Regions from separate parts of the Alkalihalobacterium alkalinitrilicum genome, predicted to be linked through region 2. Evidence: riboswitches for the same ligand, from Rfam matches in the RefSeq annotation. Region 2 holds a riboswitch; each other region holds the start of a gene.
The links. Region 2 has a riboswitch for thiamine pyrophosphate ahead of thiC (phosphomethylpyrimidine synthase ThiC). Riboswitches for the same ligand answer to the same signal wherever they lie in the genome.
Positions count from the first base shown of each region.

Region 1: it holds a riboswitch for thiamine pyrophosphate, as region 2 does, so the genes downstream of both, thiE (thiamine phosphate synthase) here and thiC (phosphomethylpyrimidine synthase ThiC) in region 2, are expected to answer to the same signal.
Region 3: it holds a riboswitch for thiamine pyrophosphate, as region 2 does, so the genes downstream of both, BK574_RS25360 (acetylornithine deacetylase) here and thiC (phosphomethylpyrimidine synthase ThiC) in region 2, are expected to answer to the same signal.

Region 1 is NZ_KV917368.1:2,568,192-2,578,896, forward strand. Features, by position in the region: rRNA gene BK574_RS12265 (16S ribosomal RNA) at 1-335, opposite strand, end outside; gene BK574_RS27530 (hypothetical protein) at 425-613, opposite strand; gene comGB (competence type IV pilus assembly protein ComGB) at 807-1,844, opposite strand; gene comGA (competence type IV pilus ATPase ComGA) at 1,841-2,908, opposite strand; tRNA gene BK574_RS12285 (tRNA-Gln) at 3,037-3,111, shown strand; gene BK574_RS28410 (MTH1187 family thiamine-binding protein) at 3,187-3,510, opposite strand; partial or broken gene BK574_RS28415 (DUF1385 domain-containing protein) at 3,583-4,257, opposite strand; gene BK574_RS12295 (hypothetical protein) at 4,274-4,867, opposite strand; gene thiD (bifunctional hydroxymethylpyrimidine kinase/phosphomethylpyrimidine kinase) at 4,996-5,793, opposite strand; gene thiO (glycine oxidase ThiO) at 5,812-6,921, opposite strand; gene BK574_RS12310 (thiazole synthase) at 6,937-7,719, opposite strand; gene thiS (sulfur carrier protein ThiS) at 7,724-7,921, opposite strand; gene thiE (thiamine phosphate synthase) at 7,921-8,553, opposite strand; TPP riboswitch at 8,637-8,740, opposite strand; gene BK574_RS12325 (YqgU-like beta propeller domain-containing protein) at 8,811-9,932, opposite strand; gene aspA (aspartate ammonia-lyase) at 10,255-10,705, opposite strand, start outside.
Region 2 is NZ_KV917368.1:2,372,158-2,382,862, forward strand. Features, by position in the region: gene BK574_RS11115 (glutamate-5-semialdehyde dehydrogenase) at 1-608, shown strand, start outside; gene proC (pyrroline-5-carboxylate reductase) at 623-1,456, shown strand; gene BK574_RS29055 (hypothetical protein) at 1,696-2,130, opposite strand; gene BK574_RS29060 (methyltransferase domain-containing protein) at 2,093-2,446, opposite strand; gene BK574_RS11130 (NAD(P)/FAD-dependent oxidoreductase) at 2,529-3,551, opposite strand; gene BK574_RS11135 (ion transporter) at 3,715-4,548, shown strand; gene BK574_RS11140 (hypothetical protein) at 4,712-5,185, shown strand; gene BK574_RS11150 (aspartate kinase) at 6,141-7,511, opposite strand; TPP riboswitch at 7,938-8,048, shown strand; gene thiC (phosphomethylpyrimidine synthase ThiC) at 8,250-10,007, shown strand; gene BK574_RS11160 (hypothetical protein) at 10,547-10,705, opposite strand, start outside.
Region 3 is NZ_KV917368.1:5,231,896-5,242,600, forward strand. Features, by position in the region: gene BK574_RS25315 (mechanosensitive ion channel family protein) at 1-797, shown strand, start outside; gene BK574_RS25320 (HPr family phosphocarrier protein) at 1,118-1,516, shown strand; gene BK574_RS25325 (MFS transporter) at 1,521-2,801, opposite strand; gene BK574_RS25330 (DUF2621 family protein) at 3,020-3,271, opposite strand; gene BK574_RS25335 (DUF4309 domain-containing protein) at 3,618-4,196, shown strand; gene BK574_RS25340 (ABC transporter substrate-binding protein) at 4,269-5,309, opposite strand; gene BK574_RS25345 (ABC transporter permease) at 5,306-6,058, opposite strand; gene BK574_RS25350 (ABC transporter ATP-binding protein) at 6,055-6,834, opposite strand; gene tenA (thiaminase II) at 6,821-7,501, opposite strand; gene BK574_RS25360 (acetylornithine deacetylase) at 7,518-8,795, opposite strand; TPP riboswitch at 8,956-9,057, opposite strand; gene aceA (isocitrate lyase) at 9,696-10,705, shown strand, end outside.

The DNA.
Region 1 (10,705 bases), 200 kb from region 2:
GTCTCAGTCCCAGTGTGGCCGATCACCCTCTCAGGTCGGCTACGCATCGTCGCCTTGGTGAGCCATTACCTCACCAACTAGCTAATGCGCCGCGGGCCCATCCCGTAGTGTTAGAATTCCCAACTTTTACAATCACACCATGTGGTGTGATTGATTATCCGGTATTAGCTCCGGTTTCCCGAAGTTATCCCAGTCTACAGGGCAGGTTGCCCACGTGTTACTCACCCGTCCGCCGCTAACCTTTCAAGAGCAAGCTCTTGAAAGGTCCGCTCGACTTGCATGTATTAGGCACGCCGCCAGCGTTCGTCCTGAGCCAGGATCAAACTCTCCAATAAAGTGTTTGATTAAGCTCATTGTCACAAACGTGACGTTTTAAACATTGACGAGATATCATGTATCTCTTTATTTTCGCTTGGCTTTTTGTTCAGTTTCCAAAGAACTTTAGTTGCTGTTCAACAGCAGCTTTATCATAATAACAAACAATCAAATCGTCGTCAAGGACTTTGTTGAAAGTTTTTTTCGCCAACCACTCATCAGCGGCGACAAGTAATAATATATCATTTAATAAATAATCTTTCAAGTGTTTTTTTAAAATAAATATAATTAAAATCACTTCTAAAAATTACTGTTAATGGCTTTTGAACTTCCTACACCGTTTTTTTACTATATTTCGCATTTCCATGAAGTTTTTAATTCTTTCGTGTATAAGTAAAACTTTTTACAGTCAGAGTCTTAGTACCAGTCACGGGAGAAATGAAGCAAGGTGACTAACAAGTTGCTTCTTCATCCACCTTTTCAACCTATGGTTAACTTAAAGAGTTAATCAACTGAAACATGGGCACAAGGATAGATAAGAACATGAATAATACAATGATACCAATAATAAGAAATAGACCTGGTTGTAAAATCATTACTATCCTCTTTACTTTTTCTTCTATAGAAATAAATAAATGCTCACTATAATGAAGTAATTCTACATCAAGAGCTCCTCGATTCTGTCCATGGACTATCACGAGTGATAATTCCTCTTCAAAAAATGGTCTCGAGCTTAAAGCAACAGCCAAATCTTCCCCGTCCTTTAATCTGTGAATTAACCACGTGGCTTCATCTTGAAAGAACATTATAACACTTTGACTTTTAAATATAGTTAACGCTTGGGAAATAGACAACCCCGCTTTTAATAAACTACTTAGTTGAACAGAAAAATAGTATGTGATAAACATTGAAATAAACGAGGATAGAAACGGAACTTTCAGTAGTAAAGTCACTTTATTATGAGGAGTAAAATGGCGGAATTTTGTCATGTAGTAAGTGAAGACGAATAGAAAAATTACCAGAGCGATGATTAACAAGACTGGAATACTATCTATGAAGCGAAGAAAAAATACAGTTACTATCGGTAACTCCACAGACATCGTTTCATAAAGATTTTTAAAATGAGGAAACAAATAAGTAATCATTATAATTAAGATAATAAAAAGTAACCATATTAAAAATAATGGGTACCTTAACAATTTACCTACCCTATCTTTAATAAGTTCTTGCTTTAGATACAATTTTCCTGCTTCAACCAAACCGTCCGAGAGAGTCCCAATCTGCTCTGCAACAAAGATAAAGGAACTAATATTATTCGGTAAGTTCATCCCTTCGAGTGCCTTAAATAAAGGTTGTCCATCTTTAAGGCATTGAAGAACTTCCGTTAATTTTTCTTTTACTTGTTTTTTGTGAGATATTTGAATTAATTCTAAACCAGCTGAAAGACTGTAACCTTGTTGCAGCAAAAGGCCCAGTCTCTGCAGAAATTCAGCTTTTTTTATCCCGTTAAACCTCTTGTCCCATCTCATTCGTTTCCACCCCATTTCTCTAGGGAGCGTCTTGTTATATATCCAAGTGCATAAGCCTTAATTATTTGATTATGAATAGTCGATATTCTTGGACTAGATAAAGGTCGGTTTTTAAAAATACTTTTTCGGACTTTTTCTAATTCACCGCCAAATAGGAATTCATATAAAGCCGTAATTTGATTAGGATATACTTTTTCACAGTAGATCGAGCAATTGTCTCCACAAAGCGGACAGCGTCGTTCCACTAACCTTTGTGCAATAACTCCAACAAGTGATTGTTCAATATCGTGAGCTGCTATATTTAACTCCAGCAATCGATATATCGCACTAACGGTATCTTTTGTATGCATTGTTGTTAAAACAAGATGCCCTGTCATAGCTGAACGAATAGCGAGTTGTGCTGTTAAATGATCTCTAATCTCACCAACCATAATAATATCAGGGTCATGACGAAGGATAGCTTTCAACCCTTCATTATACGTAATACCAGCTTTATCATTAATCTCCAATTGTGTGATCCCTTCTGTTCTTTTCTCAATTGGATCTTCTAAGGTTACAATATTTAAAAACTCCTCCTCCCTAGCAGCCTGCATGATGGAGTATAACGTTGTCGTCTTACCAGATCCCGTTGGTCCAGTAATAATAATCAAGCCACTTCTTTTTTGCGTTATTCGTTTTAAAAATGAAGAATCATTGTAAAATAGAGGAAGTTGCTCGAGAGATAAAGCTTTATCTTGAGGTAAAAGACGAATGACTAAACTTTCCTGAAAAGGCGTAGGTATTGTAGAAAGGCGTAAGCTGATGAGGGTTGAATGATAAGTAAACTCCATAGATCCATTTTGTGGCTTTCTTTTTTCCCCAATATCCATGGAGGCTGAGAATTTAAAGTGGCTAACTAACTTTTCACACATTCTTTTAGAAACTTCTTCAATGAACTGTAACCTTTGATGAATTCTAAAAAAAATACTTGCTTGGCTTCTATATGGAACAATATGTATATCACTCGCCTTTCTCTTTGTAGCTTCAATTAATAAACGATTACTTTTTTGTTCAATATCTTCCAAATAGGCACCTCCTTAACCATGTCTTCCTTTTTACGATACTACCAAATCTCTTCTAATAAAAGTAAATTTTTTATTAAAAAATTGTATATTTCTTCTCAGAACGCACACAATAATGACTGTTAACTCATTGGGCTATAGCCAAGCGGTAAGGCAACGGACTTTGACTCCGTCATGCGTAGGTTCAAATCCTGCTAGCCCAGCCATACATAAGGAAACACCTCCATACGTTGGGAACCTAAAGACGTTGGAGGTGTTTCTTCTGTTATTATGATATCAACCTATTCAGGAGTGCTTTGATCACTTAGTTTTTCATTGACTGAAGCTAATTTCCCCTCGAGTGTCGATGCCTTGTCACGACGATCATCGATTCTAATATTCGTTGCAACTCTTTGAACTCCAGCCTCAAAAGGAACTTCATGGATCGCTTGAATCACTTCAAAAAGAACAGGTAATTCCCCTTCAATAATTGTACTCATCGGGGTTAGTTGGTACTTTATTTTTTTGTTATACTTTTCTAAAACCCTGTGTATATCAGCAACATAATGACTTACACTTGATGCATTGGTGCCAATCGGTATAATCGTAACATCTACAATGGCCATTTTCTTTTTCTCCTTTACAATCTTTTTTTCCTCTAAAAGGTGAGGAAATTCCACATTTGCTAATTTACGATAGGAGCGTATTGCTGTCATTAAATGAAATCGATCTGGCTCAGTTGTCGTCACATGTTTTTGTAAATAATATGAGACACTTATAACAAACCGTTTCACAATTTGCATCGGTCTTTTATTCAAGGTACGATTAATAACAATTAGTATAACTACACTTGCATAAGACGCCCACATCAGTGACTCTACAAATGACAATACCGTTAACAGTATTAATGATACGATTAATACTGAGCTGAAATAAATGACAACTGAATTTGTGGAACAGTATTCATTTGTTATTGCCGCTTTTCGAATTTGATACAGTCTTGATTGTTTTTTTATTCCGCGATCACTAAACACTTTATGTTCTGCCCCATGAAATTTTTTTAACGATGTCGGGAATAGAAAATGTGTTCCAAACATGTAATAAAATAAAAAGTAAAAAGGCAAACCTGTCCAAAATTCGAAACTAAAGAGTAGTAGCAATTTAGGGACAAAAACAAGTCCCATAAAAATAATCGTAAACAGTTTAAACAACGAGGGCATCGAGAAAAAAACTTGGTTTATCATGAAAAAAATTGTTGTTATGTTTACGGGCTTAACCCAATCAGATATTCTACCATTGTTGTTAAAAGCACAAGCAACATATTCTTTTCCAATAAAAAAAATCCCATTTTGATAGGACAAACCTTTAATCATGTTGTCCAATCCTTTCTTATGGTTGTGGAATTGAAGTAAATCGTTCGATAATCCAATGATCAATATCTACGTTAGCGGTAGATAAGCGAGCTTGATCAAATGATAGGCTTTCATGTATCTCCCATGTGTGCATATAACTAATAGAAACGTCAGTACCTATAAACGCCTCGCCCACTATTACAATCTCAAACGATCCCATATTACCGAAACCAATATGATCTTGAAGCTCGTTTGGAAATGTAAACACGACTCCATCATGTACGAGCGTTCCATTCGTTTCATAAATTTCTTTCCCACCATGTTTTAAAATAAGTCGGGCAGATTGGATATATTCCTCACCTATATTATCTTGCTCTCCTTCTCCACCTATTTTTACTCCAATATAATCATCGCCTAACAAACCATCAATAGGCATTTCTTTCCAATCCCAATTACCACTAATTGTTTGAGAAGTTCCGTTGGTTGTTGTTTCAACAACGAAAGACAACACCTGATCTAAAGATTCATTTGTTATTTCATCTGAAGAATTTAAATAATGATATCCTCCATAAAAAATAAACCCCATTAATAGTAGTGGTAATACGATGACAGCGGCATTTCCTTTAAACATAAACAACCACCTTACTCTTGAAATGATGTAGTATTTTTATTGTCTCTAAGTTTCCTTTATTTGTCCACCTTTTGCTTCAATAAGAAAGGCTGATCAAGGATACCTTCCTAAGATCAGCCTGAAAACTTTTACATGTATAAACGGTAAGCAGCATGATTAGTTGGGCCAATACCATTACCAATCGATAAAGAATGAGTAATGGCTGCGCTTATAAATTGCTTAGCCGTTTTCACAGCATCTGCTATTTCATCGCCTTTTGCTAACTGGGCCGCTATAGCCGCTGCAAAGGTACAACCTGTACCGTGTGTGTTTTTTGTACTAACCCGTTCTGCTTCTAAATAGGTGATTGTTTGTCCATCGTATAAAATATCCGTAGATTTTGTATCCCCTTCTAAATGTCCACCTTTTAAGACCACATATTTCGGTCCTAGACCGTGTAATTTTTTGGCTGCACTTTCCATTTCTTCTAACGTTGTCATTTCCTTTATCCCTAAAACTTTTGCTGCTTCTGGCAAATTAGGAGTAATAACTGTAGCCAGCGGAAGAAGTTTCGTCACGAGTGCATCAACAGCCGCATCTTGTAATAACGAAGCCCCACCTTTAGCAATCATTACTGGGTCAACAACGATGTTCTCCACGTTGTATTGTTTTAATTTGTCAGCAACTAATTCAATAATTTCTGGAGAAAAGAGCATCCCTGTTTTTACTGCATCTGTGCCGATATCCGAAAGCACAGCATCTAATTGAGCTTCTATGGCCTCTGCTGTTTGCGGGAAAACACCATGAACTCCTAATGTATTTTGTGCAGTTAATGCGGTGATAACACTCATACCAAACGTTCCCAATTCTTGAAAAGTCTTTAAATCAGCTTGGATGCCTGCTCCTCCACCACTGTCAGATCCTGCAATTGTTAATGCTTTGTTCATACTTATTTCACCTTCCTTTTAACTAAAACGCTCAGGTGCAAACGAAGTTAACGGTACTATTTCTTGTTTTTTATCGAGAAGATCTGCAACAATATGTGCTGTGACAGGACTTAGTAAAATACCATTTCGATAATGACCCGCTGCGAAAATGATCTCAGGTACATTCGACAAACCACCAATTAATGGATAGCCATCTTGAGTAGCAGGTCTAAGTCCAGCCCACGTATGAAAGGGAACTTCACTTTCTAAAAAAGGTAATACTTTTTTATTCCAATTCGTTAATCTACGAATCCCTTTTTCTGTTACCGTAGTGTCAAAACCCGCAATATCCTCGGAAGCCCCATTAACAAGTGTTCCGTTTGCTTTTGGAACTAAATAACCTTGGCTCGTATAAATTATATGTTTTACCTTACCCACGGGAATGTTGTATGCACAAATTTGCCCTCGAATCGGGTAAACAGGAATATTGAGACCAAACACATTTTCTAATTCTTTCGCCCACGCACCATTACTTATAACTAGACGGTCCCCAGAGAACTTTTGTCCATTTTTGGCACAGACACTAATTTCAGACTGCCAACGCTCTAGATGCACTTCTTCTAAATGATCAAAAATTTTCACACCTAGTTTTCGACAGCCTTCCTCGAGAGCTTTTACGTAATCTGGTGCATACACATGACTTTCTTCTGGATAATACATCGCGGCAATCATTTCACGTGATAACTCTTTTTCTAACTTAAATAAATCTTCTCCATAAAGGATTTCAGCTGTTGCACCAAACTGCCCTTGCCATTGTAGTCTCGTCTCAAGAGCAAGAAGATCAGCTTCATGGTATACACAGTGTAAACTTCCAGAATTACTGTATTCAAAGTCAATACCTGATATGTCCTTAACATCTTCTTGCCATTTTGGATATAGCCTTAAACTCTCAAGACAAAGTCTAAAGAAATCATCTGGGTCTTCGCCAATTTCAGAAAATGGTGCGAGCATTCCTGCGGCGGCACCTGAAGCTTGACCACCACAAGCCACTTTTTCTAACACTGTAACGTCGTGCCCTCGTCTTTGACACTCAAAAGCTGTCGCAAGACCAATAATACCCCCACCTAGTACGACAATCCGTTCTCCCATATAAATCCACTCTTTCTATTTCAAGATCAACGACTCGTAAGCACTACTCGCTGTAGCATATCGTTTTTGCGGAATTCGACCTGCCAAATAAGACATTCTACCAGCTTCTATAGCATAGCGCATCGCTGTTGCCATCTTTACAGGATCTTTTGCTTTTGCAACAGGTGTGTTCATTAAGACTCCATCAACACCTAACTCCATTGCTTGAACTACGTCCTTTGCCGATCCTAGTCCCGCATCCACAATAATCGGAACGTTAGCTTCTTCAACAATTAACGATAAATTATAAGGATTTAGAATGCCTAATCCCGTTCCAATTGGTGCTCCTCCAGGCATAACGGCAGCCGCACCAGCCTCTTCTAACCTCTTACACAGGACTGGGTCGTCCGAAGTATAAGGGAGTACAACGAAACCTTCTTTTGCAAGAACTTCTGTTGCTTTTAAAGTCTCTATTGGATCAGGTAATAACGTTTTTTCATTGACACTTATCTCGATCTTAATCCAATCACTTAACCCACTTGCTTTCGCTAAACGAGCAATCCGGATCGCTTCATCCGCTGTTTTGGCTCCTGATGTATTTGGTAAGTACGTAAACGTTTGACCTTCTAAGTGTTGTAAGATCGCATCTTCATCTGGAGCTTCTAAATTCACACGCCGAATGGCAAATGTTAAAACGTCAGAACCAGATGCTTTTATGGCTTCATTTTGTACAAACGGATTAGGGTATCGCCCTGTACCAATAAAGAAACGTGAAGACAACTCTTTTCCTGCGATGATGAATTTATCATTATTATTCATATAATCATCCGCCTCCTACAAAGTGAACTAGTTCAATTTTCATTCCAGGTTCAACCATTGTATCTTCCCAATTACTCCGATCAACAATTTCTCCATTTACTTCAGTTACTACTAAATCTTTCTCTAATCCATAATGTTTTACAATATCTATAAGTGTTTTAACTTCTAATTCAACCGTTTCACCATTAATATATAATTCCATTACACCTTCACCTTTTGATCAATTTTTTGAATGAATTGTTGACAAACAGATTTAATGTCATCAGTTCCGACAATTTCACTAATAGCACAAATTCGAGTTGCTCCAGCCTCTAACACTTGATCGACATTATGAAGCTTAATTCCACCAATAGCTACGAAAGGGATCGTGATTTCCTTTACGACTTGACGGATATAATCAGTCGTAACAGGATCTACAACATCGACTTTACTTTTAGTCGGGAAAATCGGACCTACACCAATATAATCTGCACCAGCACGTTCAGCTTCTCTAGCTTCTTCTATCGCATGAGTGGAAAGTCCAATTATCTTGTCCTTCCCTACTATTTTTCTTGCTTCTTCAATCGGTAAATCATCTTGCCCAATATGAATACCGTCTGCATCCACGGCGAGTGCCACATCAATATGATCATTAACAATAAACGTTACTCCATATTTTTTCGTTAACTCTCGTAATTGCTTTCCTTTTTCAAAGACCACTTTCTTTGAATTAGTTTTATCTCTTAATTGAATGATATCCGACCCACCGATAATCGCTTGTTCCATTACTGTTATTAAATCACGACCCTGATGAAATTCTTCACCAGTAATTGTATAAAGTTTAAACTCTCTCATTTTCTAGCTGTCTCCCTTCTTTACCTCTAAAAATTAAATAAAGCCGTAACCCAACGACGGATTACGGCTAGATATTGATAAGTAAATCAAATCTTCGACTTTCCTACGCTGGGATCACCAGATCAGGTTCGAGGGTAAAAGGTTCCTTTTTCTCAGCCCACTTTGATAGGCACCCCTAGTCACACTATAAACTTTTTAATAATGTTCTTCCTTTCATTATGACACAATTTTTATAGATTACAACCATTACCCTACCTTCATTCCAAGAGGAAATGCTTTGTTTTATTTGTTAAATTAATTAACCATTCATATTGATTCCCATACAACATCCATTTTCCATCAGGTGAAAGCTTTAATGGGGATTGAAGATCTACATCAACTACTTTTTGTTCTGTACCCGTTTCAACATTGTACTTTGTTAATTCATAAGGAGCATCATAACTGAAAAAATCACCACTATATAACGGTTTTAAATAATAAAATAAATGCTCATTTGCATCATATTCATGAAATGGAATCCACCATTGTTCAGAGTACGTATTTAACGTCGGAATTTCTAACTCTCCAATCATATCTTCGTTTTGATAGATCTGATAAATCGAATTTTCGGCTTCTAACGAATCAACCGAAACAGCTACGAGAATAGTATCAGCAAAAGTAAAAAAAGCAATGACTTCATCTAAAAACTTTTCTGTTTCGTTTGTATTTAAATTATACTTAAAAATCGGTGCATAAAAACTTGGAGCAAAAGATGCCCATTCCAGAAATGCTATTTCATCTACATTGATCCATTGAAAATACATCTTCTCAAGATCTAGTTGAACTAATTTTTCTTCTTTTAAATTAAGACGATAAACATCGTAATCCCAATCAGGGAGGAATGAAATAATAATAAGTTCATCATGATTGTAAGGATTCCAAAAGAGAGAAAATTCTTCCCCCACTTCACTTAATGAATAAACCAACTCTCCTTCTTTATTAATAAAATAAAGAGGCGAGGTTAACTCATAAGTTGATGTTTGAACAGCAAAGTAGGAATAATCATAGTTTGCTTCAACCGAAAGAATAGGCTCGTCGATTTGAAAGAATTCAACTGTCTCACTTGTCTTTAAATTCACTAGATCTAAATAAGAAATCGCATTTTCATCTCTTAGCAACAAAATCGTTTGACTATCATACCAACCACTTATTTCAACAAAGCTATACGGATTCATTTGAATTGGGGTATGGAAAATAGTTTCTTTCATTACACCTAATTTTTTTTCAATCAAGTTGTAGTTTTTTTGAGGGTGATTTAATACGACATTATCTTTCGTAGTGCATCCAATAGTAAAAATCATAAGGAAGGTTAATACGAAAAACAGAGATTTACTTTTCATTCGAACCTCCGTTTAAACTTCTTCTTTTAAAATTTGTTCTAAATCGTAATTTTCATTATTACACGTTTTTTCAGTTTGCTCAATAAAAATACACTAAAAGTAAACTTATGTGATAAAGTGAAATTTCATTCCATTCTAGGGGCTCGCACGACATGAAGTCACACTCCAAGCACGTTGTGAATTTAGTTTGACTTTAAGTGTAATATGTCCCATTAAGTCTTTGTTGGTTTCTCAAAGCCTTGATGTAGAGCCTTAGTGCCAGTTTAAATTAACTTGACAAGGAATGCTGAGCACCCCTTGTCAAATAAAAGTTTCTTATACCTTAATTATATATAAATTTAGCCCCTGCTATTCCAGGGTTCGTCATCTCTTTTGGTTCTAAAATTTCATTTAATTCTTCTTCTGAAAGTATGCCTCTTTCAATACAAATTTCTCGAACTGGACGATTTGTTTGTATAGCCTCTTTTGCAATTCGACTTGCAGTTTCGTACCCTACATGTGGATTAATGGCTGTTATAATTCCTACACTTCTTTCCACCATTTCTCTGCACCTTTCAATATTAGCTGTAATCCCTTCAATTGTATATTGTCTAAATACTTTTATACCATTTTGTAAAATTGATAATGATTGTAACAAGTTAAATACTAATACTGGCTCCATTACATTTAACTCCAACTGTCCCGCTTCCGAAGCTAAGCTAATCGTATGATCGTTTCCAATGACTTGAAACGAAATTTGATTAATCACTTCACACATAACAGGATTTACCTTC
Region 2 (10,705 bases):
AAAATGCTTCCGTTCCAGTTCTCGAGACAGGAGTTGGAAACTGCCATATTTATATTGATAAAGATGCCAATCAGGAGATGGCCATTTCAATTGCTGTTAATGCGAAAACACAACGTCCATCTGTATGTAACGCAGCTGAAACAATTCTCGTCCACAAAGATTGGGCAACAGATCATTTACAAGACCTGCTTGCTCAATTAAAAGCTAAAAAAGTCGAAATCCGCGCGAATGAAACAGCATGCCAAATCGACAATAGTTTGATAGCCGCAACTGAAGAAGACTGGGGAACGGAATACCTTGATTTAACAGTAGCACTTAAGATCGTAGAAAATGTTGATGAAGCAATTCGCCATATCCAAACTTACGGTACGAAACATTCAGAAGCGATTATTTCAGAGGATGCCGTAAGTGTTAGCAAATTTTTGAACTATATAGATGCAGCAGCTGTTTATCATAATGCGTCTACTCGTTTCACGGACGGTTTTGAATTTGGTTTTGGTGCAGAAATTGGAATAAGTACACAAAAACTTCATGCTCGTGGTCCAATGGGACTCCCTGCATTAACCTCAACGAAATATGTCGTTCGCGGCACAGGACAAATAAAATAAAGGCTGGTGCAATTATGTTAGAAAATAAAAAAGTAACTTTTGTAGGAGCGGGCTCAATGGCTGAAGCGATTTTTGCTGGCCTTATTAAAAAAGACTTATTAAGACCTGAGCAAATTATTGCAACAAACAAACAAGATATTAAGCGGTTAGAAGATTTACAAAATATGTACAGCATTCACACAACTACAAGTAAAGAGGAAGCTGTTTCAGAGGCAGATATCGTTATACTGGCAATGAAGCCGTCGACCGTCGTTGATGGAATCGAGTCTATTAAACCTTACATTCATAAAAAACAAATTTTTATTTCGATTTTAGCTGGAGTAACAACCAGTTACCTTGAGGAATTACTAGGTATTAAAGCCCCTGTTATTCGGTCGATGCCAAATACGTCAGCCAAAGTAGGTGAATCAGCTACAGCTCTATCCGCTGGAATCTTCGCATCGGAAAAAGATACAGATATTTCAGCCCAACTATTTAAAGCAATCGGAACAGTTCACATCATTCCGGAAGACAAACAAGATGCGTTTACAGGTGTCGCTGGAAGTGGCCCTGCATATATTTATTATTTTGTTGAAGCTATGGAAAACGCAGCAAAGGATCTTGGATTAGACGATGAAGAAGCAAAAGAAGTAATCATTCAAACATTAAAAGGTTCATTAAAACGTCTAGAGTCTACTTCTAAGACATCTGCACAGCTTTATAAAGAAGTCATGAGTCCTAATGGTGCAACCGAAGCCGCATTAGGTGTGCTCGCCTCCTATCAATTCCAAGAAGCAGTCACGGCTTGTGTTAAACGCTCATCAACAAGAGCAAAAGAATTGGGACAAATTTTTATAGAAACAAAATAATAAAGTGAAACTTCAATCACTGAAGGTTTACCTCTTCCCCCACACGATGTGGATCTCACAGACGTTGCCACAGAACGTGGCAACGTCTGTGCTCATTTAGTTGTTACTAGCAGTTTATCTCCCACTTATCCTTCTTTAATTCCTCGAAGTATTGAAGTAGGGGTATTATTGCCAGTAGATACAGGATAAAAAAATCGCCTTCAACATCTTTCGTAAAGATATTGAAGGCGATTTTAGATTCAACTTTTCTTTTTACAAATGTAAATCAACTGGCTACTATTATTGGATATAGGTGCTTTATCCCAATTCCCATATTGTAGGACAATCGTAAATCCACGATGTTGTAATAGACGTTCCATCTCTTGCGGAAACACATAGCGTAATTGAATTTGTGTCAGACCTTCTTTTTCCGCACTTCTTCTAATTGTCTTATACGTTTGGATTTGTTTAACATCATCATAGTGACTTACTGTATAAACATTTACCTTCTCACCAGACGGTATATAATAAGATCGCCAGTACTCCTCTTTCTCAGGTTGCATAAGCTCTTCTCTAGAAGGAAATCTCGTACCAAACAAAAAAATACCATTTCCCTCCAAATGTTGATGAACCGAGTCGAGTAGCTCGTCTTGAGCTTCATTCGTTAAAAAGTGTTGAAAAGAATTTCCTACCATGAAGATAAATGAGCTTTGTAGACCTAAATCTAACTTGGTACAATCTTGCAATACCCAGCTTAATTCTAGTTCCCTTTCCTTCGCTTTCGATAGCTTTAGTTAACATTTTTTTATGAAAATCAACTCCTACAGTTTCAATTCCTTCTTCAGCTAACCGAATGGCAATTCTCCCCGTACCACAAGCTAGCTCAACAACAGGACCTTCAACTTGTTTTGCAAACTCTCTAATGAGTGGCAAATCTAATAAAAAAGTATCGTTTTCAAAATCGTACAACTCAGGATTATCATATTCCTCAAAATTATCACTTACATTCATAATTAATACCCTCTCATTTCTACCTATGATATCATGACCTTCATATTGATATAAGAAAAGTACCTACTAAAATTTCATAGTTTCAGTCCCTTTCCTCTACTATCCATTCTGCTGCCGCTAACCCTGAAAGAATAGCACCTTCGACTGCTCCCCGTTTAAAAATATCTCCAGCAAAAACAATAGGTCCAGGTAAAGTTGAAGCCACAAATTCTTCTGGATGGAGTTTATCTGGTTTTGAATAACGCCAACGCTTTAACTGTTTATCTAAAATGTTTCCTTCACCAAGTAAAGGACGAGCCGCTTTAATTAGTGTTTCTATAATAACATGATCATCTTGATCATAATGTTCACGTGACCAATATTCATTTCCGTGGATCGTAACGACCGTTGTATCCGAAATGCCTTTTTGTTGATTATCACCAAGGAATGAAATAATTCCCTCTTTGATTTGTATTCCTCCTGGTTTTGGTATATTCGTTGGTGCATCTAAAGCAACTATCGCACACAAACAAGGAAAATAACTTGTCTCTTCTAGTTCTTTCATTACACTTGCCTCTACTAGAATTTCTCCACCATGAAGTAGCTCTATCGATTGCGCGGTAGGTGATGTTAACATTAATCGGTTTGCTGTAAAGGTTAGCTCCTGTGATTTTCCGTCTACACGGACCTTTATGGCCCACTTATCTTCTACCCACTGCACCGTCTCTACTATATGTTTAAGCTGAATATTCAAGCCGTTTGCTATTCCCTGCGTTAATGCATTCATACCTCCCTTGCCTGCATAACGAGGATATCCATCCTGATGTAATGAGAGACTCTCTATTTCCATTACATTTTTCATTTGATGAAAACCTTTCGTCCACGTATGGATAAGACCATCTTGTTCCCATTGCTTTACAAGATGTTTCATTTTCTCACTTCGTGCCGTGAAAAATTGAGCGCCATGATCACTCCTACCTCCATTCATACGTCTCGTTGCCATTCGCCCACCAACACTATTCCCTTTTTCTAAAACGAGATAGTTTACATTTTGCTCCTCAAACTTCTTTGCTGCTATAATACCAGCTAACCCTGCTCCGACGATAATTACCGAGTAATGCTTCATGTCCTTCTTCCTCCATATCAATCCTTTTCCCTCATTGTAGCAAATCGATCTTGTTTCAGGCATGGCAAAGTGTTGAACGGAAGGTTGGTGACTTTCCCTATTCATAAAAATCTAGTAAAATAAGTAGTGTTGTATTGATATTAGAAGTTTTTGGAGGAGAAAAATGGCGTCACAGCAAACAAAGGAGAAAAAAATACCGAATCGCATTTCGGAGTATTGTGCAAAAATCGTTGATCATAAAGCTTTTACAACTACGATCATTACGTTCATTATCATTAACGCCATTGTGGTTGGAATTGAAACGTATCCATCTGTTTATCAAACTTATACAAGCTGGTTTTATTACGCAGACATCACTCTATTATGGATCTTTACGATTGAAATAGCTTTACGGATGATTGCAGCGCGTCCCACCTACTCTTTTTTTAAAAACAGTTGGAACTGGTTTGACTTCCTAATTGTTGCTGCAGGTCATATCTTTGTCGGTGGACATTTCATTACCGTCTTACGTATATTACGTGTTCTTCGTGTTCTTAGAGCGATTTCTGTCATTCCTTCATTACGAAGACTGGTCGATGCGTTATTATTAACTATCCCAGCACTTGGAAATATTATGATTCTAATGAGCATTATTTTCTATATCTTTGCCGTTATTGGAACGATGTTGTTTGCGGGTGTTGCACCTGAGTATTTTGGAAATCTGCAATTGTCCTTATTAACGCTATTCCAAGTCGTCACACTTGAATCATGGGCAAGTGGTGTAATGCGGCCAATATTCGCAGAAGTCCCATGGTCGTGGATATATTTTGTCCTCTTTATTCTCGTTGGTACATTTATCGTGTTTAACTTATTTATTGGTGTTATCGTAAGTAATGTTGAGAAAGCGAATCAAGATGAAAACGAAAGTGACGAGGTTGACACGAAACATGAAGTCCGTGAACTTCGAAAAGAAATTGCTGAGTTGAAAAAGATGATGATCAAAATGAACAAGAGCTGAGGCATTTCTCAGCTCTTGTCTTTATTTAATTTCTATTTTATTTGACACCAGTTCGCCTTCGACCAGTCAAATTCAACCTCTATAATAAAGAAAACAGGTAATAAATTTCTATAACAGTAACCATACTATAACTATATAAGTGACATGGTAGGAGAGTTAAACGATGGTAATACTATGGACATTCATAATCTTAACCATACTGTTAATTACTTCAGTATTCATATTGAAAAGAAAAATGAACGGGTTAAGCATTATCGGATGCTATCTATCATCAAATATTTTCATTGAATTATCAGGTGTTATTATCAATATTAATTTAAAACTAACACAAAGCCCTGATGAAGCAATGAGTTTATGGACACAAAAAATAGCTTCTATTGGAGCTAAACCGCTATTAGTTATTTGGGCGATTTTTATTTTCTATTCTGATTTAAAACTATTCATCAAAGCTACCATTATTACATTTTTTATATTTAGTTTAGTTTCTTTTGAATTACTATTTATTAAATTGGGCTTTTTAGAATTCGTTAAATGGAACACATTTTACGAATTCTTACGCTATCTAGGAATTTTTATATTGACTGCATTATACGTAAAAATTCTTGGAAATTTAATTAAAAAAGAGCTGAATGCCTAATGTTGCTTTACCCACCAGAAAAATTTGATGAAAATGAAATATTCGTCATTATTTTATTAGTGTTTGTCTGGATTTTACTATTTGTTATTCCTAGACACCTTAGTGCACTTGAAATTTTTTTAATATGGACTCTGAACGTATATTTTGTATTTACTGCAGATATGTCGCTTGCAGTTCCCCCAGCCGAATTATATGAGACTATGGACCTTCCAGAACATGAAATCTTTGACTTTTTAATCTTTTTCTTCGGATATTTTCCCTTTGCCTATTTTGCGATAAATTACTTTAAGCCTAGAGCTTTTTCCGTCAAACAAACAGTTCTATTCATTATAGTTTGTGCCTTATTAACAACAATGTTAGAATGGATTGCATTAAAATTAAATGTGTTTACGTTTACTGGTTGGAAAATTTATTTGTCATTTTTCGTATACATTATTGTTTATAGCTTAAACGTGCTCCTCTTCCTGTATATCAAAAGGAATCTTTCCCAAAAATCGCTTTCGATATTTAGGGTCTTATAAAGTGAAACTTTATTCAGTGGGGGTTATCCTTCATCCCCCACTGAATATTAGTTGAACCAATCGGGTTGTTACTGAGGGCCACAGGATGTGGGTCGCACAGACGTTGCCATAGGACGTGGCGACCTTAGTCTGTGTTCAATCATCTCCCACTTATCCTTTATTGATTCCTCAAAGTCTTGAAGTGGGAGTCTTAGCGCCAGTTAAACGGGATAAAAAAGATTGTTAATGTTGATTGGTGATTTTTGGCTCATTATTGAAAATTCAACCTTTCAGTTTACTGAAGGCGTGTGTCAAAATCAACGGTTATCACAATGATCTTAAACATAGTCATAATATAAAAAGATACACCACAATTGATATTAGTGATGCATCCATTCTTATATAATGTGAAACATTATAACTTTACATAGCATTAAGTTGTTTTTTTATTCACCTTATTCAATCGATTCGTCAGCTGCTCCAAAAAACTCATCATACAGTGCACGAACCGCTTTTTCTTCGTCTTCTTGATGAACTCCAAACACTAAACTTACCTCAGATGAACCTTGGTTAATCATCTCAATGTTGACGTTCGCATTTGCGAGTGCAAGTGTTGCACGTGCGGAAAGACCAATGGTATTATGCATGCCTTCACCCACGATCATAATCATCGAAAAGTCGCGTTCTACATACACATCATCAACATCTAATTCTTCTTTAATTCGTGAAATAATACGCTGTTCTTTTTCACCATCTAATTGACATTGTTTTAGAATAACCGATGTATCGTCGATACCTGATGGGATATGTTCGTACGAAATGCCTTCTTCTTCAATAATTTGAAGCAACCTGCGTCCAAAACCTATTTCACGATGCATTAAGTATTTACGAACATACAATGTACAAAAACCTGAATCACTAGCAATTCCAATCACTGGATTTCTTACACAAGCACGCTCAGCCATAATCATTGTTCCACGTGCTTCTGGATTATTTGTATTTTTAATACAAACTGGAATAGACTGGCGGAACGCTGGCATTAGGGCCTCATCATGAAATACAGAAAATCCAGCATACGATAATTCACGCATTTCACGATACGTCATTTTTTTAATATTAACAGGGTTTTCTACAATTTTAGGGTTGGCGGCAAATACAGAATCAACATCTGTAAAATTCTCATATAAATCAGCTTTAACTCCAGCCGCTAAAATGGACCCTGTTATATCTGATCCACCACGAGGAAACGTAACTAACGTGCCTTCTTTAGAGTACCCGAAAAATCCAGGAAATACGATAACACCTGAACGCTCCCTTAATTGAAATAAATGATCGTAGCTTTCTGGAAGTACTTGAGCATTTCCAGGTTCGTCACTTACTAATAATCCCGCTTCATTCGGGTTGACATATTGAGCTTCTATTCCGATACTTTGAAAATAAACTGCTATTAATTTTGCATTATTGTCTTCCCCGCTCGCTTTCATTTGATCGATAAATTTTCCTTCATGGCTAGAATCAAATGCAACCCTTTGTTGTAAATCTGCTTTAATAGTTTCAATAATATCTCTAGATAAATTAAGATCCAATGCGATTTCTTCATAACGGCCAACGACTGCGCGAAGAGCATTGTCAACGTCTCTTTTTTCTAGCACAGCTTCGGCTAATTGGATAAGTAAATCCGTAACCTTTGTATCTGTTGCTTCTCTCTTACCTGGTGCTGAAACGACAACAAACTTTCTTTCCTCGTTCTCACCAATAATCGCTGCCACTTTACGAATTTGCTCTGCGTTCGCCACTGATGTCCCACCGAATTTCGCTACTCTCATCTTGTTTCTCCAACTCCTATAAAGTTTTTTTCTGTTCCCTTAATATTTCAATAATTCATAATTTATCATAGCCACCTGTCGTTTGCAAAGTTGAATAAAATGGATATGGTAGGCTGTGTAAGGATATATCACCAACTGGCCTAGTCAACCTACACATCCTCCTCATTCACGCTAATCGATAGAAAACCCTCCCATATTGAAGGATTTTAATGCGACAGTAATACTTTACAGAAATAAAGAGCTAAAATTAACAACAATATTCGCTATTTTTTGTCATAATTCCTGCTAACTGCGAACGTATTCATGAAAAATTCAAAATTTTATTTGGCTAAATAAAGAATACTGCCACCTTTTATAAAAAAAAAAGGAAAATAGATCCAATGTACTGTTTTCTTTTGAAAATATGTATGTTAGTTTTATAGTACAACTAAAGAAAACGGGAGCTCCAAGCAAAGGGCTGAGAGGACAACTGATACTGTTGTCGACCGTGAACCTGATCTAGGTAATGCTAGCGGAGGGATTTTGTAGAATACGTATGTCCATCCGACCGCTTTCTAGCGGTCTTTTTATTTGTACTGTTTAATGATACCCTTTATAAATGAGCGTTCATTTGTAAAGTAAGTAATATTTTCATGCAAAAAAACAGACATATACTATTCTGTACATATATTTAAAGTCCCCTCCTCCAGGATCGGTTCGAGCAACAAGAACTCAATCAAATTTTAGGAGGATTTTTTTATGTCAATTCTTAACTCATTCCCAAACAGTAAGAAAGTTTATGTGAACGAAAAAAACAAAAATGTATCAGTTCCATTTCGTGAAATAGAACTAAGCCCCACTTCGTTTAACGGTGAAGAAATTGCGAATGAACCATTTAGAGTTTATGACACGACTGGACCTTACACAGATACATCCTACAAAGCAGATGTGAGGAAAGGTTTACCAGAACTCCGGAAACCATGGATTTTGGAGCGTGATGATGTCGAATGTTATGTCGGCCGAAATGTGAAACCCGAAGATAATGGATTTATCGATTTAGAAAAAACAAAAGCCGTAAAAATATTTGATACGACAAATCGAAAACCACTTCGAGCCAAACAAGGGAAAAATGTAACGCAGTTGCATTATGCCAAACAGGGGATCATTACTCCAGAGATGGAGTTTATTGCGATACGTGAGGGATTAGAGCCTGATTTTGTACGTTCTGAAGTGGCAAGTGGAAGAGCAATCATTCCATCAAACATCAATCATCCAGAAAGTGAACCAATGATTATCGGCCGAAATTTCCATGTGAAAATTAATGCAAACATTGGAAACTCTGCGGTCAGTTCTTCCATTGAAGAAGAAGTTGAAAAAATGACGTGGGCGATCCGCTGGGGTGCTGATACAATCATGGACTTATCAACTGGTAAACATATTCATACTACGAGAGAATGGATCATACGAAATAGCCCTGTTCCAGTTGGTACGGTACCCATTTATCAAGCACTCGAAAAAGTAAATGGAGTCGCAGAAGACTTAACGTGGGAAGTTTACCGCGATACATTAATCGAACAAGCCGAACAAGGGGTTGATTACTTTACGATTCATGCAGGAGTGTTATTACGTTATGTGCCGATAACCGCGAATCGCTTAACAGGAATCGTCTCAAGAGGTGGATCGATTATGGCTGCTTGGTGTCTTGCTCACCATCAAGAAAACTTCTTATACACACACTTTGAAGAGATCTGTGAAATTATGAAAACATACGATATCGCCTTTTCTCTAGGGGATGGTTTACGTCCAGGTTCCATTGCGGATGCAAATGATGAGTCTCAATTTGCTGAGTTAGAAACGCTAGGAGAGTTAACGAAAATTGCTTGGGAGCATGACGTTCAAGTAATGGTAGAAGGACCAGGACATGTACCGATGCATAAAATTAAAGAAAATATGGATAAGCAACTTCAAATTTGTAATGAAGCACCATTTTATACACTTGGCCCATTAACAACTGATATTGCCCCAGGTTATGACCACATTACGTCAGCGATTGGTGCTGCGATGATCGCTTCTTATGGAACCGCAATGCTTTGCTATGTTACACCAAAAGAACATTTAGGCCTACCAAATAAAGACGATGTCCGAGAAGGCGTCGTTACTTATAAGCTCGCCGCTCACGCTGCTGATTTGGCTAAAGGCCACCCTAACGCTCAAAAGCGTGATGATGCCCTTTCAAAGGCACGTTTTGAGTTCCGTTGGCGTGATCAATTTAACTTATCACTTGATCCTGAAAAAGCGATGAGCTTCCATGATGAAACCTTACCAGCAGAAGGTGCGAAAACAGCTCACTTTTGTTCAATGTGCGGGCCTAAATTTTGCAGCATGAAAATTTCTCACGACCTCCGTCAAACCGCAAAGGAAAAAGGAATCGATGAACAGACACTATTAAAAGAAGAAATGGACAAAAAATCAGAAGAATTTAAAGAGCAAGGAAGTAAAATTTATACAAAACTGTAATTCATAATGAGATTAAAGGGGCTGAGGATGGTACTAGGTACTATCCTTCGGCCCCCTCTCTAATTTCCAACTCCATCCCTACTATGAGAATACTAAATTAATTAGCTATAACTCTCCTTTGTTTGGCTCCCCTTTCTTCCTTTTACTGAAATTCTATGTATCTATCGGATCCTTTATTAGCTCATATTTCCTTTTACTGGAACAACCTGTGTTTATTTCTCTATTTTCGCCTTATTTTTCTTTTACTAGAACTTTTTGTACCTAAAATCTTCTTTCCTACCAACAAGCTTTACTAGAATTATAAAGTGAAACTTCCATCAGTGAGGGCCCACACGAGGTGGGTCACACAGACGTTGCCACAGGACGTGGCGAACTTAGTCTGTGTTCCTACTTGTTACTGGCAGTTTATCCCCCACTTATCCTTCTTCGATTCCTCTAAGTCTTGAAGTGGGGGTTTTACTGCCAGTTGATGCGGGGAAAACTAACCAAAAAACCCCCAACTTTCAAATAGAAAAGTTGAAGGTTCAATCTACATAACTTTATTGCCACTCACCATCCTGGTCCCACTGCCCTGCTTGCAGCCCTATACCTTCTAATAATTGTGTAATTAATGATCTCGATTCACCGACTAGTGAATCTTCGGTACAGGTAGAGTCAGGGTTATAACCCATATCTAGGGCTTGCTGGAGTGTTACTTC
Region 3 (10,705 bases), 2.9 Mb from region 2:
GATTGCTTAAGCTTTCCAGTAAAAGTTCGAGTGTATTTGAAAAACTTAAAGAAAAGTTTGATATGGAGTTTGATGAAATTTTAATTCCATTCTTTTCGAGAGTTGTACAAGTTGTTATTTTCGCTGTACTTCTTAGCTTAGTCGCGCAAGCCTGGGGACACAATATTAACAATTTAGTTGCAGGTTTAGGAATTGGTGGTTTAGCTGTAGCGCTTGCGGCCCAAAGTACATTAGGGAATTTATTTGGTGGAGTCGTAATAATTACAGAAAAACCGTTTTCTCTTGGTGATTGGATCAAGACCGCCTCTGTAGAGGGGGTAGTAGAAGATATTGGATTTAGAAGTACAAAGATACGAACATTTGCCAATTCAGTAATTGTGATACCGAACTCTACATTGGCGAATCAGGAAATTGAAAATTTTAGCAATATGGGTAAACGAAGAGTGACATTTAATCTCGGCTTAACGTATCGAACGTCACGAGAGCAGATGAAAAATTGTGTGGAACGCATTGAAAAGATGATTCGAATACACGAAGAAGTTCATCCAGAAACGATCATGGTTCGTTTTGATAAATTTAATGATAGTAGTTTAGACATTTTCTTATATTTCTTTACGAAAACAACTGTATGGGCCGAATACTTGGCAGTTAAAGAAGATATTAATTTTAAGATATTAGAAATTCTTGAGGAAGAAGGAGCTTCCATTGCGTTCCCAAGCCGATCATTATACATCGAAAAGGGAGAAAAACTGGAAAGAATGGAACAGGTTGAAAAAGAAACTAAAGAGTTAAGCTGACCAATATGTGTCAGCTTTTTTTTTTGTATATTGATGGTGTGCTTTTATACTTAGGCGGAATGAAACTAGTAACGGATTTCCTCAGACATGAAATTACTCGAGATTTAAAGGGGTTTGTCGATGTTCATGAATTTCTACGTATAGTTATTACAGTGTTAATGTCCATTAATTCATCGTAGATGAAAAGAAGACGCTTTAAGTTTACTAAAACTAATGAGTTAGTTTTTTAGATTGATCTGTTATTAAATGTAACAAAGTTGTAGTGAGGAAATTGCTTTGCTATTATAATAATCCGTAATCAGCGAAGTGGAGGGATTACAATGAAAATTGAAAAACAATTGGATTTTCCAAAAGGATTTACGGTTAGAAAAGTAATAGAACTTGTTACGATAAATGAACGTTTTGCTAGCAAGATCTATTTTAAAACTGAAAGTCATCAATGTAATGGTAAGAGTTTATTAGGGTTAATGTCGTTTATGTTAATGACGACAATAGGAGAAGAGTACACGCTTTCTGTTGAAGGTGAAGATGCGGAACAAGTGGTTCAATTTTGGAACTATTTCGTAAACAAACTTCATGAAAAAATACCGTTAAGTTACTGGGAAGAAGAAGGAGCCGAAACTGTACAAGAAGCAATGTGCCATTCGATGTCAGTCCTGAACTCCTCCGTCCGTTCTGTAGCTAAGTCCTATTTGAAAACTGGCAAAAAAGAAATATAGGTTACTACATTTCAAGTTTAAGATTGGTTGTTTTCTTCCGTTCTGTATAAAAGAGTGCATAACATCCTAACCCGCATATTAAACAAGTGATTGCCGATAATAGATGGGCACTTAAATAGGAGTTAGTATAGTCAATTAAAAATCCAGTGACGACAGGGGAGACGAGTTGACCAGCACTAAAAAATATCGTTACAAACCCCATCGCAACAGGAATAAACTTTGCTTCGATATAATCTCCAACACTTGCATTCATTATTGTAGGCACACCCCATAGTGTCGTTCCATAAATAATGACTTGCATGAAAATGAAAAAGCTATCGGTAGAAAAACTAAGTCCCATTAACATCAGAAATTGTGTGGAAAATACGATCATTAACGACAACATTCTACCAACTTTATCTGAGACTGTTCCCCATAAAAAGCCACTAATAATACTAGCAATCCCAGCTGCTGCAAAAAACTGACCAGCTTGTTGACTAGTGAAGTTGACGTCAGTAATCAAGTAATCTACGAGAAATGTTGAGAATATTAAATAACTCATACCCCATAAAAAGTAAATAGAACCAATAAACCAAAGTGTTTTGTTACGATATACAATACTTGGCTTCGAGGAAGTTTCAACATGGTGTTGGTGCTCATTCCTATTTTCAATAGCACCAATTGGTAACAGTTGAACTTCTTCAGGCTTATTTTTTAAAAATATCGAATTAATTAGAGCGATGATAATAACTAAAAAGGCAAGCAAATACCAACTTAAGCGCCACCCTTGGTCCGAACTTATCACAACTAAGGCCGGGACCGCAAACCCGCTAAAAACCATACCAATCCCTGACCCAGCCATGGCAGTTCCCATGGCCATTCCTCTTTTTTTAGGAGAAAACCATTGACTAATGAGACCTAATGAAGGAACATAAGAACCTCCAGTCCCTAAACCCGTAATAAAACTGCCTATATAGGCGACCCAAAAATGCTGAGCATTGGCTGTGATAACCATTCCGGTAGCGATAATTAAAAGTGAAACAATGATCACTTTTTTTGCTGAAAAACGTAATACAAAAAAACCAGATAATAGGACGGCAATTAAATACCCCAAGAATATCGATGAGGCAATTAAACCTGTTTCTCGGTAATCTAACATTAAACCGTCTTTCATAAATGGTAGAATAACACCAAACGAAAAGCGGCCAAAACCGAGACATGCTAGCACACTTAATACGATGAGGATGAGCATAAACCATCCTTTATGGATAGAGTGTTGTTTCACCTTAAACCAAACCTTTGACATTTTATTTAGAAAATTCATACTACTAATTGTAATGCAATTTCATACAAAAACATAGAGTTAAAAATTTTTCTGGAAATTAATTGGCTGATGGGCAGGGGAATTCAAGTTGAACGAGGAATATAATATTATTAAAGAAAGCGGTTTCTTATTAAGCGTAACCATTACCAAAGGGAGATCTTAACAAGACCTCCCTTTAATAACCAGTGTATGTACTCACCTTACTTTAGTAAGTCTTCATATGGAGTTAAATCAATATTTTTACTCTTTAATGTAGCTACTGCACGCTTTTGCATTGGGCCAGGTGAAGCAAGGATATATCCTCGAATGACATGGTCTTTTGTCACTTCTTCACCATTTGCTAATTCATTAATTTTTGCTTGAATTCCTTTTTTAGCCATCGGTCTAACAAATACGGGTACTGGTGCTAATATTTCTTCTAAAAAATTTGTTGCTTCATCATTCCAACTCACGAATTTCAATCCTTTCAAAAAGCTTAATTATTTTCTAATCTATTATATACATAATTGTAAGAGATCACAATTTGTAACCTTATAATCAATCTTCGTCTAACAATAAAGAGTAATTCGGTATAGGCATATTTTTGAGTAAGATAGGGTAAACAGGTAACAAAAGGGGAGCATAAGAAAAGTTTTTATTCGATAACTTATTGTTTTTAACATCCTTAAACTTAAAGGAAAGAGCTATTTATTCGTTTGACTACTGGCTAAAGCAAGTAGAATTGTCTAGATTTTTAAAAATAGCTTAAATCAAAATAAGAGACTTTCATTATTATGTTTTTTGGAGGGATTACAGATTATGAGTCACCGTATGTTTAAATTATCAATGATCACGATGTTTATTATTGTTATGTTGTTTTCAGTTGAATTAGTTAATGAGAAATTAACTACACCTTTGGAAAACAGCAAAATAGTATCGACTAAGGAACAAAAAGTTGATGATGGAGTCGTATTGGCGGCCAATAAAAAGACGGATAAACATATTGTTGATTTTAGTTGGATTGAAAAAGGTTTAGACGGACAGTTAGATGATATAGAATTTCGTATTGGTACAAATAAAGATGAAATACTATCTAAAAGAGGTACTGCAATTGATACAGGTTATTACGAGGGTGGACAATTTTTTCGATACGACGATGCAACCTTTTTTATAAATCCTGAAACGAATCAATTAGTGGCAATCGCTTTGTCTACAGAAGATGAAGATCTTGATGCATCTAAGCTAAAAAAAGCATTAGGTACTCCAGATGTAAGCGAACGAAATGAAATGGAAGATCTATGGATGTATGAATATTATTTAGATCAATATTCACTCATGTTTGAAGCGGATGAAGAGAATGGAAACATCTTATTTGCTTGGTTGAAAAAGAGATTATAATCTTGTTGAAGGAATATAAATTTTCTAGAGTTAAAAAAGCTGCACCGAATGATGCAGCTTTTTTCTACGTATTTATTCAGTTATGTCTTCAAAAATCGTATCAACTTCAGGAGCATCTACAATAAGTCCTGCATCTACTAACCAGTCAATGACTTCTTGCCATGATTCCTCATATTGACTTCCAAAGCTTTCATTTTCACTTTCCATTTTGGAAAGGAGGATTTCTAAGCTTTGTTCTTCGACATCACGAATAAGTGGGAAATTCGCTTGATCTTGATTGGCAAATAAAATATCAAGGCTTTCTGTCGGTTCATTTTTCATTTTTTCGTAGCCTTTCACTGCTGCACGCCAAAACGCTTCGATTTCGTCACGTTTCGTTTCTAAATTGTCTTCATTAGTCACAATGACTAATTCATAATAAGAAGGGACGCCATACTCAATAGGGTTAAAATAACGAATATCATGTCCTTGGTGTTGTAATACTGGATATTCATGATTAATATAAGTTCCAATTACAGCATCGACCCGTTCACTAACAATGGAAGAACCTAATTCAAAACCAACATCAATTAAGTTCACTTCATCATAATTTCCGCCATCTGCTTCAACCATTGTTTTTAAAATGGGTTCATTTACAGGAATCCCAGGGTAACCGACAGTTTTTCCTTCTAAGTCTGCGGGAGATTCAATATCACTGTCCGCCATCACCATCATATGGTTTAAAGGTGAACGAACGATTGCCGCAATAGAAACAACTGGGACATCCATCGTTCGAGCCATAATAACATCAGGTTGATATGTAATTCCGAGCGTAACTCCACCTGAAGCTGCTAAGTTGATCGGGTCTGTTGGATTTGCAGGGAAAACGATATTTACATCCAATCCTTCTTCTTCAAAATATCCTTCTTCTAGTGCTACGTATAAATACGAGTGGACAGCATTTGGATACCAGTCGAGCATGATGTCAATGCTCGTTAATTCTTCAGTTTCAGTGGTTTCAGGAGTTTCACTTCCTGGAGCTTCTTCTGTTTCCTCTTGTTGGGTATCGCCTCCACAAGCTGCTAAGCTGAATGCTGTAACAAGAGACAGGACAAACATTGATAATTTTTTCATGGTTTATTCCTCCATTTAAGTAAGTAAGTTTCTAATGCTTTAACTAGTAAAAATAACGTGATCCCTAAGATCGATAACCAAACAATCGGGGCAAAAACGCCAGCACCATCAAACTGAGTCATCATTCTACGACTAAAATACCCTAAACCTGCATTTGCACCTAACCATTCACCGATTGCTGCTCCAATGACACTTAAAGTGACAGCAACTTTTAAACCAGAGAAGAAATATGGAAGTGCAGTAGGTACTTGAATTTTAAAAAAGGTTTGCCAGCGGCTCGCTCCCATCGTTCGTAATAAATCGATATGATCTCTACTCGTGGAACGAAGACCATCAAATGCTCCAATCGTGATAGGGAAAAATGTAATAAGCACGGTTACAACGACTTTACTCCAAATTGTATACCCAAACCACAATACAAAAATCGGTGCTAGGGCGATAATCGGAATGGTTTGTGAGGCAATGACGAGTGGAAAAAATGTTTTTTCTGCTAGCTGGCTCATATTCATCCAAACGGCAAGACCAACCCCAAATACAACCGAAATACACAAGCCAATTAGAACAACTTCTAACGTTGCTAGTAAATGTACTTTAAACAGTACATCATGAAGTTCGACCATTTTTGCTAATATGAGCGTTGGCGAAGGCAGTATAAACGGTTTATTGAATTGGATTGCACTGATTTCCCATCCTAAAAAAAGAAGGAGTAAAAGAATAACCGAACTCATGTAATACTTTAATTGTTTCATAGCTTCACCTGCTTGCGTAATTCTTGGAGTAAATCTTTTTTTATTTTTGCAAGCTCAGGTGATAGCAAGTCTTCTAATGTTCTTGGTCGAGATAAGGGTACTTGAATTTCCTTAAAGCTCGTAAGTGGTGATTGGGAGAAGAGGAAAATTCGATCCGATAAAAATAATGCTTCATCGACATCATGAGTAATAAAAATGACAGTTTTTTCAAGCTTCTCCCATTGTTCTAATAGCCACTCTTGCATTGAAAGACGAGTCACTGCATCTAATGCACTAAAAGGCTCATCAAGAAGTAAAAGGTCACCACCACCTAGCATTGCTCGTAGAAAAGAGACTCGTTGCCTCATCCCACCCGAAAGTTGATGTGGATAATCATACTCGTAACCTTTTAAGCCGAATTCCTCAAGTAGTTGAAGAACATGTTCTTTTTTGCTTTTTTTCGTAAAGCCGTTTATTTCAAGAGGTAGGAACGCATTGTCAAGTATATTTCGCCAATCAAGTAGCATATCTTGTTGCGGCATGTAACCGACTTTACCTAAACGGTTATTTTCCTCTTGACCATAAAGGGAAATCGCTCCATTTGTAGGTTGTTCTAGACCTGTGATTAGGCGAAATATAGTACTTTTTCCAGATCCACTTGGGCCTAATAAGCTGACAAATTCACCACCTTTAACTGATAATGATAGTTCGTTTAAAATTGGAGAAGTCTTTTCTTTCTTTATTCCCTTATAGGAAAATGAAACGTGGTCAAATGTGAGAACATTATTGCTCCTCATCTGTTGGCCACATCTCCATGTTGTAAGACATATCCCAGAACATATATTCATATCGACTTGTATTTAGGAAAATTTCTTCGAGGTTTGCTAGTTCTGCTTCTGTTTTTCCTTCTGTTAATTCGTTCATTAAAGTAATTAACCAATCCGCTAATTCCCCAAATTCCTCAGAAGCATACATTTTAACCCATTCACCGTATGTTTCATTTTCAAGTGCACCAGGTATTTTACTAAGTTCAGTTCCAATTTCAAAATAGCTCCAAGTACATGGAAGGACAGCAGCGACTAGTTCAGCAAGGGATCCTCTTTGTGACACGTTTAACATATATCCGCTATAAGCTAAAGTAGTAGGAGCAGCTTTTGTTGTTTCAAGCTCATCATCGTTAATACCGAGGCGACGTGCGTACTGTCTATGCAAATCCATTTCTACATTTAAAGTAGAATCAAGTAACTTAGCAAAAGTGGACATCGTTTTAAGGTCTCCTCCTTTCAAGCTACCTAAAGCAAATAAACGGGCATAATCGATTAAATATAAATAATCTTGACGCATAAAAAACTTAAATTTTTCAATGTCTAATGTTCCATGCCCAATTCCTTGAACAAATGGGTGCTTATGATTTTTTTCCCAAATCGGTTTTGCTTTCTCATATAAACGTTCTGTAAATAACATCAAATCACTCCTTTGATTATTTCTTCGTATGACACCAATCATAAATAAATTTTGTCATTACTTTTGTAAATTGAATTAGCTCATCGATAGAGAGTTGTTCATTTACTGCATGTGCATGTTCGAGTTTTCCTGGACCGTAAATGACTGTTGGAATACCAGCTTCACCGAGCCAACCGCCATCGGTAACCGTTGGCGACATTCCAATTGTTACTTTTTCTCTGAATACAACGTCATGAACATTAGCTAGTGTTTGTAGGCCAGCATGATTTTCATCAATAGCTAAGGACGGAAAGATTTCACCACGGTCTTCGATCATCGATGCCCCTCCCCATTGAAAGGTAGGTGGGTTCTCTCTTAGCCAAGGGTCAGCTTTGGCAACGTGAAGAATATGCTCTTCGATTTCTTTCGCGATGTCGTCATGATTTTCATTAGGATAAAAATGGACCGTAATCCAAAGAGCACAACGATCAGCAACAAAAGCCGCATGGCGTCCTCCTTCAATGACAGCTGGGTTAATCGTCGTCATTCCAGGTGGAAAGCCAGGATAGGATTTCGTAACGGCCCAATGTTGCTCTAATTGTTTAAGTCCATCTATAATTTTTGTCATTTTTTCAATTGCGCTAGCTCCGAATAAACCACCACCTGCATGTATCATACTGCGCCGATTCGCATCGTGAAACGTTTGTGGACTTTGGATCGTAATCCAGCCTGTAATAACACCGCCTTGACCTTGAATTTGACAGTTACTAGTATCGACAACGACTGCAAAATCAGCGTTATATCCTTTTTTACAACACTCAAGTGTTCCCGCTTCACCGACTTCTTCACCAATGACGGATTGAAAGGTTAAGTCCCCAGGAAGGTTTATCCCAGCCTCTTTTAGTAGTTTTATTGCAAATAGTGAGCCTGCAAGACCACCTTTCATATCAGCTGCACCGCGTCCATATAAAATATTATCCTTTACAACAGGGGAAAAAGGATCTTGATCCCATTGTTCTCCTTCTTCTACTGAAGCGACATCGATGTGACCGTTAATGAGTAGGCTATTATATTCGTCTGAATTTGATCCAGAAAGGATACCAACGACATTAGGATCACCTTTATATACATCCCATTTATCAATAGAAAAACCTAATTCTTTTAAATATGTAGAAACAAATGTTTGAGCTTCATCTGTGTTCCGCGCTGGAGGACTGGGTGTTTTAAAACGAATTAAAGTTTTGGCTAAATCAATAATCTCTCCTTTACGGTCATTCACCTGGTTTAGTAATGAGATAATTGAAGTTTCTGTCAAAAAAATTCACTCCTTTCAAATAGTAAATATTTAAAGAAACATAAATAACTTTTGAGGAAGTGTTCTCTAAACACGTAAAAAAACCACTTCCTTATAGTTGAGGGAGTGGTTGAATAGTCAGTTGCTAACAAGTAAATGTCTGAGAAGTTATTTATCTCAATGGTCCGACTATCCACTTTCCTCCGCTAGTATTATCTAGATCAGGTTCAAGGGTTTAGGCATTGCCAGTCTCAGCTTTGAAAAAGCACCCCTAGTGGAAATTTTAAATTGTTAAATTATTTATACGTCTGTGTAACAAAGTAACACACTTACAGTAGAAACTCAACTAAAAAGTGTGAAGTACTCCATTATTGTGAAATATTCTGTTTCATAACAGCTTCTCTAGATATTAATATAATATAACAGTAGTCCGAACACATGAAAGGTGAGATTGAATTAGTTTGTATTATATAGATGGTTTTTGATAGCGATTTCAAAAAAAGAGGTAGATTGATAAGCCAAAAAGAAAGTAAAGTATTCAAAAGTGTATTTACCAATGGATAAAGGAGGAGGAAAAAAAGAAGCAGTAAATTAAAGAAAAGTTTTTTGACTAAACAGTTAATAAATTGAATATTGGGACTTTTAATTAAAAAGGAAAAAAAGTGAAAAAAGTAGTTGTGTTTTCTGAAATGCTGTTATATTATAAGGGTGTAAACAACAAACTGTAATAATACAGATTAAGTAGTTCAAGAAATTAGGTAACCTGGTAGTGAAGTTGATTGAGGTATTTCGTATCTTAAACCTAAAGAACTTCTAGAAAACAATTAATCTTTGAAACGAAATTAATTGTGAATGAGGTACTAAGATATTGTTAACTCAGTCATAATTTAAAATTTTTTGAAGAAAAGGGAGATGGAGATTATGGCAAAAGTAAACATTCAAGAGGAAGCAAAAAAATTACAACAACAATGGGATACTGATCCGCGTTGGATGGGCATTGAGCGTCCATATTCAGCTGAAGAGGTAGTAAAATTACGTGGTTCTGTACAAATTGATCATACATTAGCACGACTTGGTTCAGAAAAACTTTGGAAGCTTGTAAATGAAGAGCCTTACGTAAATGCACTTGGTGCACTAACTGGTGGGCAAGCGGTTCAACAAGTGAAAGCTGGATTAAAAGCGATTTACTTAAGTGGGTGGCAAGTAGCAGCGGACGCTAACCTTGCTGGTCATATGTATCCTGACCAAAGTTTATACCCTGCAAACTCAGTACCACAAGTTGTTAAACGTATTAATAACTCTTTACAACGTGCTGATCAAATTCAACATATGGAAGGCGAAGGCGATGTTGATTATTTTGCGCCAATCGTAGCTGATGCTGAAGCTGGTTTTGGTGGACAGCTAAACGTATTTGAGCTAATGAAAGGTATGATTGAAGCTGGTGCTTCTGGAGTTCACTTTGAAGACCAACTAGCTTCTGAGAAAAAATGTGGTCACTTAGGTGGGAAAGTACTTATTCCTACACAAACAGCTGTACGTAACTTAGTATCAGCTCGTCTAGCAGCAGACGTTTCTGGTGTACCAACATTAGTAATTGCTCGTACAGATGCAGATGCAGCTGATTTAATTACAAGTGATATTGATCCAGTTGATGCTCCATTTATTACAGGTGAGCGTACTCCAGAAGGTTTCTACCGTACAAATGCTGGTATTGACCAAGCGATTGCACGTGGTTTAGCATATGCTCCATACGCTGACCTTATCTGGTGCGAAACATCTAAACCAAGCCTTGAAGAAGCGAAGCAATTTGCTGATGCAATTCATGCGAAATTCCCTGGGAAAATGCTTGCATACAACTGCTCGCCTTCATTTAACTGGGAAGCTAATCTTGATAAAGCGACAATTGAAACGTACCAACAAGAGCTTGGAAA